2 regions of the Clostridium nitrophenolicum genome follow, and region 2 is predicted to be linked to the other one. Evidence: riboswitches for the same ligand, from Rfam matches in the RefSeq annotation. Region 2 holds a riboswitch; the other holds the start of a gene.

Region 1 (8,295 bases), 180 kb from region 2:
CTACTATTTCCATTACGTTATCAAAGGGCTCCACATCTTCTTCAACCTTTTCTTGTTTAACGGTCATAAAGTCTTCTAGAAAGCCTTGAAAATTCTTCATTATTTCCAAATCGTAGTTTATACATAGGGCACCAATTACTTTTTCTTTAGAATCTCTAATAAGAGCAGTAGAGGATTTTATTTCTCTACCATCTTCAGTAACGAATTTATAGTTTGCGGTATAGTCTTCATGGAATTCCTTTGATAATAGAACCTGTTTAATTAAGTGATCAAATGACTGACCAACTTTTCTTCCAGTTACATGGTTGTTAACTGCATAAACAACTGAATTCTGCGGTACCGATAAATCATGAATTACTACTTCACAATTTCTACCAAAAGTCTTAGCTATCAAGTTAGCCGTTGGAATAAATTTTTCTAGCTCTCTATTTAATTTAAACAATATAATCAACTCCACATATATAAAATTATATTTAATGATTTGTTTTGTATAAAAAATTATATATTTTTGTAATATTATTAGTACTTGATTTAAATTATATAATTTTTTATATAAAAATCAATATAAAATATAAAAAATTATATGATTAGTTTATTTAGAAGTCTGGTATATATTAATACTTAAATGCGAGAAAACTTTATTAATTACAAGTAAAATAAAGAAAACATATAATACATTGTTATTACAATAAAAATTAATAGGAGATAAGAGTGTTTTGGAAAAACATGGCCTTGATTAAGAACTATAAGAATGGTAAAATGTAGTTATCATAAATTTAAAAAGCGATATTTAATACTGCATGGAGGAAGTGTAAATGGATGATAACCTTAAGTTCCAAATAAAAGAGAAGGATGGCGTTCAGATAGTAGAAAATCTTGATGAAGTAGAAAGGCTTCCAAAAGAGAAAAGCAAAAAGGGTAAATTAGTAGGATTAGGATTGACCGGAGCACTTTTAACTAAAATCTTTGTTAAGTTTAAATTTCTATTTGTTTTCCTTAAGCTAGGTAAGATAATATCAACTTTTGGTTCCATGCTTCTTATGATTTGGGTTTATGCTACAATTCATGGATGGATGTTTGGTGTGGGATTTGTGTTGTTATTATTTATGCATGAAATGGGACATTATTTTGCAGCTAAAAAAGCTAAATTACCAGTAGCTACACCAATATTTATACCTTTTGTAGGAGCATTTATTTCTATGAAAGAGATGCCATCAGATGCATCAACTGAAGCATTTGTGGCTATAGGAGGTCCTATTCTTGGGAGTATCGGAGCATTAATATGTCTAGCCATTTATTATATAACTGGGAAAAGCATATTTATAGCATTGGCATATAGTGGTTTTATACTCAACTTATTTAACCTTATACCTGTTCGTCCATTAGATGGTGGACGCATTGTTGCAGCTATATCACCAGCACTTTGGATTATAGGTATACCACTGATGTTAGTTGCTGCAATAAAGTTTTTAAATCCTATAATAATAATGTTTCTAATTCTAGGAGCTATTGAATTATATAAATATTATAAAAATCCAGATAAAAAATACTATGAAGTTAAAAAAACTACCAGGGTAATATATGCTCTAACTTATTTTGGGCTAATAGCAGTATTAGGTCTATGTAGTGGATATATTTTTCACGTAATACCCAATATATCAAGATAACATTATAGAGAAACAAACTAGAAAATTGACATATACCGGCGTATAAGTCAATTTTCGGCCTGGTAACTCTATAAGGTTGTTAAAAACCTTTAAAGCTGTCAATAATAATTGAAAAGAGATTATAAAAATGATATATTATTAAATATATTATTTTTGTAATTTCAAGGAGGGATATCTTTTGTTTCTTAATAAAGATAAAATTAAGTATTTTGATTTAATAGTTGCTATAGTTATATCGTTTATATGTATTGAATTAATTTTAAATTATAAAAATATATTATCAATAATAGGCACTGCAGCAAAAATTTTATCGCCATTTATTTTAGCTTTTATAATAGCGTATATGTTAAATCCTATAATGGTCTTTTTAGAAAAAAAGTTAAACTTAAAAAGGGGACAGAGCATACTAATTACATATGCTTTTATAATCGGAGTGATAGTGATTTTTTCCATGGTGCTGCTTCCTAAAATATTTAGTAGTGTGATGGAGATTATTCAAAGTGTACCTGATTTTACATCAGAAGTTTATAAATGGATATATAGTCACACAGCTAGTACGATGATTAATTCTAGTGACTTTATAAAGAGTAATGCAGGTACCTTAGTACAAAAATTTGGTTCTTTTACATCTAATTGGTTAAATATAGTCTTGTCAAAGACCATATCCTTTACTAGTTCTTTAGTAAATATACTATTTGGATTAGTAATATCCATATATATATTAGCTGATAAAGAGAAGTTTAAAAGCATAGCTAAAAATATAACATGTATAACTTTTAAAGAAAAATATTCAAGTCATATAATAGATTTTTTTAAGAACATAAATAATATAATAAGTTTATATATAGGTACAAAAGTTATAGAGTCATTAATAATAGGTCTTATAGGTTTTGTTGGACTAATTTTATTCAAGTCTCCATATGCACTGCTTATATCTATAATAGTGGCTATAACAAACATGATACCTTATTTTGGACCATTTATAGGTATGATTCCACCTTTTGTAATAAATCTATTTTATGACCCTAAGAGAGCCTTTTGGATTTTACTATTTTTAATATTGCTTCAGCAGTTTGATTCATTGTATTTGGAACCTAAACTTGTGGGTGGTAAGATAGGATTAAGTCCTTTCTTAATTATACTAGGAATAACAGTTGGTGGAAGTTTATTTGGTATATGGGGAATGATATTAGCTTCTCCTATTATGGCCGTTTTAAAAATATATATTGGAACCTGGTTCGAAAATAAAGTTAGAAAATTTAATGAAAAAGAAAAATCTATTAAGGTATAGAGAGGAGAGGAGCTTTTGGAAATACATGTGTTCTTAAAAAATCAGAAGGAGCCAGTCGTCTATAATGGAGACAGAATTGATGTATTAGATTTCGAAATGGCTGGTGTTAAATATAAACAGATAAGATATTTTAAAAAAGGTTTTAGCAAAAGTGAGCTTATAGAAGAGAATATTATAAATAAAATAGTTGAAAAGTAACTAGTTACTTTCAACTATTTTTACGTTTAAGCAGGCATCCAAAATCTATGATTTTGAGATGATCGCTTACTCATTCGACAATAGGAGAAGGAGTTTCATATATATACTTATTTTTCATTCTTTGTATCATTAGTTAGCTAATAATATTGAATTGTCCTTAAATTTCCTATAAAATTAAGTTGTACTAAAGGTTTACTGAAATTATGATTAAAATATATAGTTTGAAAGGTGGAAGCTTATGAACATAGTTATTGTTGGAGCCGGACACGGGGGCTATAGCATTATTCAATCTTTAAGTAATATTAGTGATATAAGAATTAAAACCGTTGTTGATAGAGATATGGATGCACCAGGAATTAAATTAGCTAAGCAGCTAGGAATTAGATGTTTAAAATCAATGGATGATATAAATTGTGACAATATTGATATAATTCTTGAGGTTACAGGGAATGAGAATGTCTCAAGAATTTTATTTGAAAAATTTAGTGACAAGACTACTATACTTAATTCTAAAGCTGCATTATTAATAACAACATTAGTGAAAAAAGATATAGAAACATTGGAAAAGCTTAATAAGAGTATGGAAGTAATTAACGATACTTCATCTGTAATACAAAAGGAACTTAAAGATATATCAAGCAGTGTTAAAGGTATTCATAATGTGAGCGACGCTTTAGTGATTTCTACTAAAAATTCAAATGAGTATATTGCCAAAACAGACGAAATAATAAAGTATGTAGAAAAAATGACTAAGCACACAAAAATACTTGGGCTTAATGCGGCAATTCAAGCAGCAAGAGCCGGAGAGCAAGGAAAAGGATTTTCAGTAGTTGCAGCGGAAATTCAAAAGCTTGCTGAAAGTACAAGAGGCTTTAGTGAAGAAATAAGTAAAATTTTAAGCCAGTTATCCGGTGAAATAAAAAATATTAAAGAAGAGTCAAATAAGTTGAATTCTTTATCAGAACTTCAGGTCACTGCTTCAAATAGAGTCAATAATGAGGTAGACAAGTTGGTTAGTGAAACAAGCTAGCCTGGATATAACATTTATGTAAATTAAAATGTGGTATAGTTTCAAATATAAAAAGAATCTCCTATAATTAGGTTTTCGGTAAAACTAATTACAGGAGATTCTTTTTTATTGTTAAAATAATGTATGCTTCTAGTTATTAAGAAAAATACATTTTACTATAATGGTAATATGGATGTCCATAGAGTTATTATTTTAGGAAATTAATTTGTTCATTTCAACAGCAATATTTTTTAAGCTTTCAGCACTGCTAGTCAATTCTTCGCTTACAGCTAAATTTTGACTTATAGATTTATTAACTAAATTGAAATTGTTTATAGTTTCTTTTGTAGTTTCACAAATATTACCGTTAAATACAACAACACTTTGAGTTTCTGATAATAGAGTATTGGTCAACTTACTTATTTCTTTTATATTTATTCCAGAATCCTTTAATCCAGTTAACATAACTCTTATGTTCTCAACAGCATTGTTTATAATAGCATCTCCAGTGCTTATTTTTTCAGTGTTCTCAGTCATAAGATTCTCTACCTCAGTAACTCTTTCCTTAAATTCATTAGTAATTAAGGATACATCGTTTAGTGATTCTCTTGTATTTTCAGCAAGGGTTCTGATTTCATCTGCAACAACTGCAAAACCTCGTCCAAGTTCACCAGCTCTTGCTGCTTCAATTGATGCATTTAATGCAAGTAGATTAGTTTGTTCAGATATCTGTCTTATTATAAGGAGTATTTCATCAATTTGTTGGGATTTTTCCTCTAATATCTTTGTAGCATCAAATGTATTTTCTACACTGCTTTTTATACTACTTATAATATTTAGAGTTTCATTTAACGCTTCTTCATTTTGATTAGATAAATGAATGAGGTTTATAGAATTACTTTCAGTATCCTTGGCTTTAGCCGAAATAGATTCATTTGCATTCAAAAGGTCATTAAGTATTATAGTATTTTCAGAAGAATTATTTAACAGCTTATCTGCATCTTCAGAAATTGTTTGAGTAGTGTTTGATATTTCCTCCATAGCTTTACTTTCTTCTGTAGCTATAGCAGCTAATGTTTCACTTGAACTTAACAAACATTTGGCAAATTCAGCGGTTTTATTAAATAAATTACTTATATTTTCATTATTCTTTTTAAGTTCCTCTTCACTTTTTTCAATAGAGTTTAGTAGTTTAGATGAAAAAGATGTAAAAGCTATAATAGCAAATGAAACTAGGAATATAGAAATTATCCTAAGTATCAATTCTCTTAAAAGGAACTGATTTGGTAATGTATAAGGATTCATAGTAAACAATATAATTTCTGAGACAATACTTAATATAATAGAAATTATGTTCATTTTATTATCCAAAAATAGGGAACCGAGTAAAATAAAATAAAATACTGTTACCCAAAGCTCTTTGGATGGAATTATTAAACCCATATATATGTAGTTTGTATAGGAAGCCACAAGTATAACGATTTTTAGATTATTGAAGAATTTATTGTTTAGCTTTTTATCTGCAACTGCTAGCTTATACATAACGTTGAGAATAATTAGTTCAAAAATACCTAGTAAAAATAATGCAATTAAATAAGGCCAACTAACTTCATTATACAAGCCAAGTAGTTTCATTATAGGAAACATTGACCCTGCAAGTAATGCACTTATAGAATAGATAACTATAACAAATTTTAATGTTTGCTCTTGATATTTAATTATAGTGTTTGAATTGGTTTGCATATAATTACTCAACTCCTTGAAATTACTACCATTTATACAGTAAGGTTCCTATACTATATCCAGAAGCCACAGAGCAGAATACAACTATATCATCTCTATAAAATTTTTTATATTTTAATCTGTCATCTAAGGCCATAATAGGACTTGTACACCCAGTATATCCATATTTATTTCCAATGAAGGTTGCCTTACTTATATCGGCGCCAAGTTTCTCTAAAGTTAGCTCAAGATCTACCCGTGAAAATTGTGACATAAAATAATGGTTAACGTCATCAGGCCCGTATCCGTAGTCCTGTAAAAGTTTTGTAATTGTTTCACTCCATTTTTCTGAAAGAAAGCTAAAATCGAATGGTTTCCAAAGCATTTTTTTATCTTCTGAATCTATACTGCTATCAGGAATATTTGACATTCCGCATCCGGGCATGGTTACAGACCAATAGTAAGAATCGTCTGTAAACATTCTAGAACCTAAAATACCTCTTTCTTCCTCTTCCTCTTTTCTCTCAAGAATTATTGCAGCAGCGCCGTCAGCAGAACAACCAAAGGCTACCATGTCATCTTCTCTAGCTAGTTTACTTATTAATAATGATCCAACAACTAATACTTTCTTATATTTATTGTCAGTTTTAAGATATCTTGCTGCTACATCTATACCTGTTATCATACCTATACAATTACAGTTAACATCGAAAACTGATGAAACATTCTCTGCTTTAAGCTGATTTTTAATTAAAAGGGCGCAGCATGGTGATAAATATTCAGGTGTATCAGACACTGAGATAATCATATCGATATCAGATGCAGATAATCCTGCGCTTGCTAAAGCCTGGTTAGATGCTTGAACTGCCATGCTAATAGTAGTTTCATTCTTGTCAGCAAGTGTTCTAATTTCTCTTCCTAGCTTGCCCATAAGTGCTGCAGCGTGGTCTTCAAGTTGATATTTTTTAAAGTGTTCAACGAAATAGTGATTGTCCAACTGTCTGTTGGGATGATATGCTCCCACTCCAATTATGTGTACATTTTTATGCATAGTAACTCCTCCTAATAATTTGCTGCAAAAACAAAAAAATAGCAATGCTAAGCAATGCCATTTTTAAACAGCGATAACCTAGCAACCTGACAATCATGGGAAAATATCCTTTAGACTCATGGCTTTGCGTCCTTACCTTTAGATAAGTTTGCCTTTATTAAGTTTAACTATTATTTTGTTTAAGCTACTATTTAATAACCGTTTTAATTATACCATAATTTTCATAAAACTCAATATATCTATTAAATGATATGTATAATATAATTATGCATATCATTATAATCTGAAAATAACAGGAGGATATAAATAGCATGTTTATAGATGTACATACTCATATAGATCAATATAGCAAAGAGGATTTAAAAATGGCTATAAAGGAAATAAATGAAAATAAAATATTGAGTATAGCTAATTCCATGGATATGGAATCTTATATAAAAAGTAAGAAAATATCTGAAATGTGTTCTTATATAGTGCCTACTTTTGGGATACACCCATGGAAAGCAAAAGGTTGTGAAAAAGACTTATGGACGCTCATTCCTTATATAGAAGAAACTCCAATTATTGGAGAGATAGGCCTTGATTTTTTTTGGGTGGAAGATAAAACAAGTTTTGAATCACAAATAAAAGTATTTGAATTTTTCTTACGTGAAGCTAAGCGGCTAAATAAGGTTATAAATATCCATACTAAAGGTGCTGAGGAAGAGGTTTTAAAGCTTTTGGATAAGTATTCAATGAGTAGAGTAATAGTTCACTGGTATTCTGGTCCTAAGAATGTGTTATATAAAATGATAGATAGAGGATACTATTTTACAATAAGTACGGAGCTTTTTTATTCAGATATTATAAGGGAAATAGCAGCAATTGTACCTGTAGATAAAATGTTTGTAGAAACTGATGGGCCGGGAGCAGAAGAATGGTTGAGCGGTAATATAGGAATGCCCAAATTAGTTTTAAGGATTATGAAAACACTAGGTGAGATGAAAAAACTGACCTTTGAGGAAATGGAAAAACAGATGGAAGATAATTTTAGTACCTTAGTTGGAAAGGATATATAGAGTTTAAGGTCTTAAGTTAGCTTTGACATAATTATCTATAAAATGATATAATGACAATCAGTAGAGATTATTACGTTCGACCCTTTTCCAGGTTGGGAGAAGGGTTTTATGTATTTGTAGACAGGCAACTTATAATTTGTAGTATTTTAAATATTGTTATCAAAGCAATGATTTTTACAAAAATATATATCTAATTGATTAGGATGTGTAATTAGTGAAGAATTATAGTAAGTCAATTAATGGGATAATATCTGTTATTTTTCAGTTAATATTAATTTTATTATGGCAATTAGTTGTGG
Region 2 (8,295 bases):
ATAATAGTAAGGACGCTGATAATAAGGTCTTGGATAGTAAGGTCTTGGATAGTAAGGTCTTGGATAGTAAGGTCTTGGATAATATTGCCTGAATTCATCGCCATTAATGTTATAGTCATTTGCGTTATCATCATTGATGTTATCATCTCTATACATCATATGATCTCCACATCCGCATTTTCCTTTATGGTCCATGCTATATGGCATTGTCTGAGTAGGCATCGTTTGAGCAGGCGAAACCTGTGATGGATACATTTGATAAGGCATCATTTGAGATCCATACATCATAGGACAACACATTCCAAAATCATAATATCCATGATGATGGTGATGTCCATGATGGTGATGATGATGGTGGTGACGAGCATCATCTAAATTTTGATTAAGATCCTGTTCAAAGTCCTGATTTTCGTTTCTATACATTAATAAGCCTCCATAAAATTTTTACACACAATATATAATATGCAGAAGTTAAAAAAAGGTTACTAAATTAAAAAAAATGTGATGGATATATTAGCTTTGCAAAGTATTTATAGAAAAAGGGAGAATATACGGTTATAAAAGTAACTGCCATAAAATATGACAGCTACTTTGAAGTAGTAATATAAATATTCTCTTAAATTAATCAGCGCTTGTATAGCCACTCATATAGTGAATGTGGCCATCTTCAAATTCTACTCTGGTTCTAAAGGAATGATAATGACGTCCATCTGGTAGATCTATTGCAGGACTTGTTTCAGTAACATATCTGTGTTCATGACCATCATTAAAAGTTGTAATACCCCTCATACCGTGATCATGAGGTACTCCAGTTGGTGCCTTAGAAGTGATTCCTCCGTAATGGTGAATATGACCTTGATTATATGTTGTTGTACCTGAATAACTGTGAGAATGTTGTGGCATTGAAATTCCTCCAAGTTAATTTATACATAAATAATATATGATTATCTTAACCATAATGTTACACTTGAAAAACTATAATTAAAAATGTAGATAAATTTAGATACAGAATAAAGGACATTGAGGTAATAAAAAAGTTATTATATCTACAGTTTCTATGGCATCAATATTAGACCTGAGTGGAACTGAAGAACTGAGTGCTATATATGATAGATTACATGAAGCTAATGAACTGTCTAAATAAAAATGCCGAAGGAAAAGCTTAGAAAACTGTGTTAAAATAATATCGTAGAAGTTGTGTTACACAGCAGGGACTACAACTGTGTGGCAACAGTAAAGCACTTAAAGAAATCTAAGTGCTTATTATTTACAAGTTGTTAAAAAAGTATATGATTATTTAACAGTAATGACATATTCATGTAACAATTAGTATTTATAATAATAGTTATCCTAAGTTACCCAAACTTATAGGAAACATTAATGGTCCCCTTTAAAATACATATTTTATAAAGCACTGGTAGAAATACTGGTGCTTATTTTTTACAAAGTCTTAACATGAAGATAACTCATATTATACAATTTGATGTTACTATAAATGTGAGGGCAAAGCTAAGCATTAAAATATAAAAATTATAGCTAATTACCAACCTTACAATTAAATATATTCGACAAAGGCATTAGTAGAAATACTAGTGTCTTTTCATTTGATAATAAAGTTATATTAGATAGTGCTATAAGTGTTTATTTTCGAATGAATGTAGAAGATATATGCTAGTAACTAAAAAACCAGGGATTTTCATCCCTGGCATAAAGATTGTATCAACTGTATCAATATCAAGGCAATATTAAAACTGTTTATTGACAGCGAATATTACTATTAAAAGATATGCATTCAATGATACAGCCTTTATAAAAATAGAATGTGCTAAATTAGTATTATTATTCTGGTAAATATAGGTGATAAGGTTGGGAAATAAATAATTTATTATAGAAATTAAAGAAAAGGTCATAAAAAAGTGCTCCACTAAACCTAAGAATCAAAGAAAGTAATAGAAATTTTACAGTAAATTTATATATTGTAAATAATTTCAATATATTATAGAAGCAGCAAATAAAATAAAATTGGCAGAAGAGAGGAATGGGGTTTGAAAAAAGTAACAATAAACATAGTATGGGCTATTATAGCAACTGCAATGCTGCTTCCTTTCATATTAACAATAGTAATAAATGCTCCTAGAGCTATACGATGGATACTTAAATAAAATTTAATTTATGTCCAGATGTTTTAGCTGAATATAATATGTAAGGAGCTGAGATTTATGATATGGAATTTATAAAACAAAAAAGTACAGGCATCATTATAGATTTAAGAGAACTGGCAAAGATTCATTGATTAAAGGATTTTAAAGATCTTTGTGTATATTTAGAGAAGATGCAAGAAAATGTACTGAAAGCTATTTAGAATTTTAATATAATTTATAATAGAGTAATTACTTAAAGATGTGATTACTTTTTTTGACGTGATAAAAAATACTAGATGTTCTGAAAGAAACAAAAAGAATACTTCTATGAAGAAGAAATGAAAAACACGCAATATTACAAAAAATGATATAGAAATAAAACATTTAAACTATTTTTAGAATATTACAAAAATAATTTAATTTTATATTTTAATAAATAATATACATTTAATTATTAAATTTATGATTTAATAAGCATAAATTTAAATTTAATTCTAATCAGTACAATTATTAGAATTAAATTAATAAATTTGCAACAAAAAGTTTACATATTAAATATTGAAATTTTACACTAACATCCAGTCGGAAATGGATAATCAGAGGATAATACATACAAAAACCCTTCAAAAATGTCGTTGTCAACCAATTAAATCCATGATATTATATGTAACAATAAAATGATTTAAATAATTCATTTTGGAGTTATTTGAATTGCATTTAAGGAGGAAAAAAAAGAATGGAGAGCAACAACAAGAAATTAGGTTGGAACAACCTTGCCTTGATGGCTTTTGTAAGTGTTTGGGGATTCGGAAATGTAGTAAACGGTTTCGCAAGCCAAGGTATGAAGGTAGTTGTTTCATGGATATTAATGTTCTCATTATATTTCGTACCATATGCATTAATGGTAGGGGAAATGGGATCAACTTTTAAAGATAGTAAAGGCGGAGTAAGTTCATGGATTAAAACAACATCTGGTACAAAATTAGCTTTCTTAGCTGGTTGGACATACTGGGTAGTTCACGTTCCTTACTTAGCTCAAAAGCCACAGGGAGTATTAATAGCTTTAGGATGGGCTGTTAATCAAAATGGGTCTATGGTTAAAAATATGAATCCAATGATCCTACAGTCAATGTGTTTAGTAATTTTCTTATTATTTTTATGGATATCATCAAAGGGTGTAAATTCAATAAAGAGAATTGGTACTATAGCAGGTACGTCAATGTTTGTTATGTCAATTCTTTACGTAATATTAGCTATAGCAGCACCAGCTATAACTACTGCTCATACATATAGCATTGATTTCAGCATGAAGGCATTAATGCCAGATTTTAACTTTGATTACTTAACAACTTTAGCAATATTGGTGTTCGCAGTTGGTGGATGTGAAAAGATATCACCATATGTAAACAATATGAAAAATCCTTCAAAGGACTTCCCTAAGGGAATGATAGCTCTTGCAGTAATGGTTGCTGTAACAGCATTACTTGGTTCCTTTGCAATGGGAATGATGTTTGATCCAAACAATATTCCAAAAGACTTAATGATGAATGGTGCATACTATTCATTCCAGAAATTAGGACAATACTATGGATTAGGAAACTTTTTCTTAATAATATATGCAATTGCAAACACACTAGCACAAATTTCAGCTTTAGCATTCTCAATAGATGCTCCAATAAAAGTTTTATTGGCTGACGTTGATAACAGATTCATACCAAAGTCATTAACTAAGATTAATGAAAATGGTACACCAGTTAACGGATATAAGTTAACTGCAATATTAGTTGGAACACTTATAATAGTGCCTGCACTTGGAATAGGTGATATGACATCATTATTTAACTGGCTATTAAGATTAAATGCGGTAGTTATGCCATTAAGATACTTATGGGTATTCTTTGCTTACATGGCATTAAAGAAAGCTGAAGAAGGTAAGTTCCAGGCAACTTATCAGTTCACTAAAAACAAGACATTTGGATTCCTAGCAGGATTATGGTGCTTTGGATTTACAGCCTTTGCTTGTATAATGGGTATGTTCCCTAAGGGAGTTAAAACTTACTCAAGTGAATGGTACTTCCAAATAACACTTAATGTATTAACTCCAATCGTATTATTAGGACTAGGATTAATACTACCGATGATAGCTAAAAAGACAAATAAAGAAGAAACTGAAAATACAGTAGCATAGAAATTAACTCCCTAGTTAAAGGCAAATAAAACCTTTAGCTAGAGAGTTTTTTAGTCTTATAATCATTCCGTTTTTGACTGAATTTAATGGAAAAATTTTAAAAAATAAAATTGACCACTAGAACTTGATACAAACAAAATGGCAAAAATTGTTGAAAATAAAAGTCGTATATGGTAAAATATTCATGGTTAATATTACTTATAATTTAATTATATGGAAACAATGAAGAGCTTTCTATAAATGGGCACCATGAAAGCTTTGAGTTAGTGGTGCAACCGGCCTGTATTTATTAAACAGATATTATAATGTTGTCTGTTTATAATTTAGGCCTTTTTTTATAATTATATATATTTGAGAGGGGGAGTATATGATGTGGTTAACTACATCATATAAAGTGTATGGGGAAATTAGGACTAAAAATACTAAAAAGAGTAGGATTAATATTTATTTTTTCAATGATCATATTGTTTGCAGCTAATTTATTTATATTTCGCCAGGTGTCTTTAAAGATACAAGAGGATGTAGCAAACTGTGCTAGTAAAGCAGTGAGTTCTGTTGATGGAGATAAGGTAGACAAGATTATTAAAAATAAATCTATGAACAGTAAAGAATATAAAGAAATAAAGGAATCTCTTATAATATATAAAAATGATGCAGATGTAAAATTTTTATATATTATGGGTAAAGGAGAAGATAACAGTGCCTACACTTTAGTGGATGCAAACGTAAAGAAAAGTGACAATCTTGGTGAAAAATACGGCCTTGAAAAAGAAATGTCTGAGGCATTTGATGGAAAAATAACTTCTTCAAAAAATCCTGTTGAAGATAAAGATGGTATACTTATGTCTGGATATGCACCTATTAAAAACTCTTCGGGTAAGATTATAGCTATTATGGGAGCGGATATAGATGTACACTTACATACATATACTAAAAAGATTATGTACATAAGTCTTATAGCTACAGCTTTTATTATGTCTATTTTGACTGCTTTAATGACTTTTAGCTTATCAAAGAAAATATCATCAAATGTAAGAAAGATCAAATACGGACTTGATAAAATGTCACAAGGGGACTTAACAACTTCTATAAACGTTAGGAGTGGAGATGAAATTGAGGATATAGCGACATATGTTGATAAAGTCAGGATGGATATTAAAAAAATTATTGAAGATATAGGGTTAAGCTCAAATAGGGTAAAACAGCAGACAGAAAATCTATCTGCTACATCAGAAGAACTAGCAGTTGCTTCTGAAACAGCTGCTGAATCTATTGATGACGGTGCACGAAATCTAAATGTACAGTCGGAACAAATGTCAACTATAAGTAATGCAATGGATAATTTTGGAGGGAAAATTAATCAAATTTCATCATTAGCTGAGAAGTTAAATTCTGAAGTTCAAATTATAAATAATAAGGCACAGGATAGCAATAAGGATTTATTAATTTTTGAACAATCAATTAAGAATGTAAATTTATCTTTTGGTGATGTAAGAGATAAAATAAAAGGCTTTAGTATGCACCTAAATGAAATCAGTAAAATAACTAATATCATAAATAGTATTGCAGAACAAACGAATTTACTTGCACTAAATGCGGCTATTGAGGCTGCAAGAGCTGGAGAAAGAGGAAGAGGCTTCTCAGTAGTTGCTGAAGAAATAAGAAAGTTAGCAGAACAATCAAAGAATTCATCACAGAACATAAATTCTTTAATTGGAGTTATTATAAATGAGGGAGAGTTGATTACTGAGACATCAGAAGATATGAATTATAAGCTTAATGATCAGATGGTAAAGCTTGATAAGTCTACAGATAGTCTTAAGACAGTTATAACCTATATAGAAGGGATTTTTCCTAAAATTAATGATATACACAATAATATAGTTGTTATTAATGAAGAAAAACAAAAGATAATTGAAGATACTAAAGCTGTATCTTCTGCATCGGGGAATATTTCATCTTCTGTAGAAGAAATATCATCCTCTACTCAGGAGATAAGTGGTTCCTCACAAGAAATAGCAAGTGCAGCTGAGCAGCTGACTGATATAACACAGGATATGATAAAACATATAGATAAATTTCAAATTTCTGAAGTGAAATAAAATGTAATATAGCTTTAACAAAGGTTATATTAAATGCAAAAACTAAAGCACAAGCAATAGATAGTTATATAGATGTGGAACTATCAATTTCAATAAAAATAATAGAGAATTTATTATATGAGCCTGTATTCTAAGTTAGATGCAGGCTCTTTGATGTATTCAAAATTACATTTAATGTGAAATTATGATTCCGCAATTTTTCATTCCTTATAGAATCCTTATAATTAGCTATTATGATTTAATTGTACAGGAGGTTGGTAAGAATGAAGGATTTAATTTTAGAAACAAAAAATCTTTGTAAAACATTTAAGAAACAAAAGGTGGTACAGGATATATCACTGTCGGTAAGGAGAAATTCAATCTATGGATTGCTTGGACCTAATGGAGCAGGAAAATCTACAACTTTAAAAATGATAACTGGAATGCTTCGTCCAAGCAGTGGAGAGATTTTATTTGAAAATAAGCCATGGAGCAGAAAGAGCTTAAGCAATATGGGAGCTTTAATTGAGTCAGCACCACTTTATGAGAATCTCACTGCAAGGGAGAATCTGAAGGTCCGTACCACAGTTTTAGGACTGCCTGATGATAGGATTGATGAAGTATTGCATATAGTTGACTTAGAAAACACAGGGAAAAAACAGGCTCACCAATTTTCTATGGGAATGAAGCAAAGGTTAGGTATTGCAATTGCTCTCATTAATCATCCAAAGCTGCTTATTCTAGATGAGCCTACTAATGGGCTAGATCCCTTTGGAATACAGGAACTTCGTGAATTAATTCGTTCTTTCCCAAAGCAGGGGATTACAGTGATTTTATCAAGCCACATTTTAAGTGAGGTAGAACAGATAGTTGATCAGATTGGAATTATCTCAGGAGGGATCTTAGGATATCAAGGAGACATAAAGCAGGGGCAGGATTTAGAACAATTATTTATGGAAGTTGCGGGAAAATATAGAAGGGAAGGGGAATAATATGTATTCTTATTTTAAATCAGAAGAGTTGAAAATGAAGCATACCTTTGCAAGAAAGCTTATTTTTCTGGCGCCAATTTTTACAATACTGCTTTCCCTGGTTTTAGCTCCTATGTATTTTCAAATAGACTGCTATAACTGGTGGTATACCATGATACTTCCGGGAAGTATATCTTTAGGATGCACGCTAGTTGCCGTTAAGGATAAGAAGATGAAAAACAGGGCAGTACTTTCCTTGCCAATTAATCTTAGAAAGGTATGGACATCGAAAGTGCTTGTATGCACGGCTATGCTTATTGGAGCTTCTATGATTCTTTTCTTGGGAAGTTCAGTTCTAGGAGGCATTCTTAACTTAGACAAAGTAGGAAGAATCCCAATCTTCAATGGATTGGTAGGAATTTTGCTTCTAGCGATTACATTCTTATGGCAGATTCCACTTTGTCTATTCCTTGGTAGTAAGATTGGAATGTTTCCAACCATATTGATTAATATTGCTGCTTATATGGTATTGGGGATATTAGCTGCTACAGAAAATATTTGGTGGATGATACCTTATGCAATTCCAGCTAGGCTCATGTGTCCCATTCTAAAGGTTCTTCCAAATGGACTTCCAGCTGTGGAAGGAAGTATGACATTTAAACCGGAGCTATTGTCTAACAGTGTGATTTTGCCTGGAGTCATAATTACAGTAATTCTATTTATTATCTTGACAATGGTAACTGCAAAATGGTATGAAGGACAGGAGGCAAAATAGATGAAGACATTTCTTAGATTAATAACAGCGGATTTTCAAAAAATCCGCCGTAGTCCACTGCATTGGATTCATATTGTGATTCCAATGCTAACGGTAATATTGTTTCTTTCATATTATTCCTTTTCCAGAGCAAGTAGCC

Evidence for each region. Region 2 has a riboswitch for cyclic di-GMP ahead of ACZ5N4_RS09330 (methyl-accepting chemotaxis protein). Riboswitches for the same ligand answer to the same signal wherever they lie in the genome.
Region 1: linked by a shared signal. The riboswitch ahead of ACZ5N4_RS08550 (ketoacyl-ACP synthase III) and the one ahead of ACZ5N4_RS09330 (methyl-accepting chemotaxis protein) in region 2 are both predicted to bind cyclic di-GMP.

Annotation. Positions count from the first base shown of each region.
Region 1 covers NZ_AP042469.1:1,822,935-1,831,229, forward strand. Annotated here, with positions in the region: gene ACZ5N4_RS08520 (helix-turn-helix transcriptional regulator) at 1-442, opposite strand, end outside; gene ACZ5N4_RS08525 (site-2 protease family protein) at 816-1,667, shown strand; gene ACZ5N4_RS08530 (AI-2E family transporter) at 1,846-2,958, shown strand; gene ACZ5N4_RS08535 (hypothetical protein) at 2,974-3,156, shown strand; gene ACZ5N4_RS08540 (methyl-accepting chemotaxis protein) at 3,395-4,186, shown strand; gene ACZ5N4_RS08545 (methyl-accepting chemotaxis protein) at 4,379-5,908, opposite strand; gene ACZ5N4_RS08550 (ketoacyl-ACP synthase III) at 5,934-6,938, opposite strand; cyclic di-GMP riboswitch class I at 7,016-7,101, opposite strand; gene ACZ5N4_RS08555 (TatD family hydrolase) at 7,250-7,996, shown strand; gene ACZ5N4_RS08560 (ABC transporter permease) at 8,211-8,295, shown strand, end outside.
Region 2 covers NZ_AP042469.1:2,004,579-2,012,873, forward strand. Annotated here, with positions in the region: gene ACZ5N4_RS09315 (hypothetical protein) at 1-423, opposite strand, end outside; gene ACZ5N4_RS09320 (YmaF family protein) at 622-903, opposite strand; gene ACZ5N4_RS09325 (amino acid permease) at 2,878-4,329, shown strand; cyclic di-GMP riboswitch class II at 4,536-4,618, shown strand; gene ACZ5N4_RS09330 (methyl-accepting chemotaxis protein) at 4,728-6,431, shown strand; gene ACZ5N4_RS09335 (lantibiotic protection ABC transporter ATP-binding protein) at 6,695-7,402, shown strand; gene ACZ5N4_RS09340 (lantibiotic immunity ABC transporter MutE/EpiE family permease subunit) at 7,404-8,156, shown strand; gene ACZ5N4_RS09345 (lantibiotic immunity ABC transporter MutG family permease subunit) at 8,157-8,295, shown strand, end outside.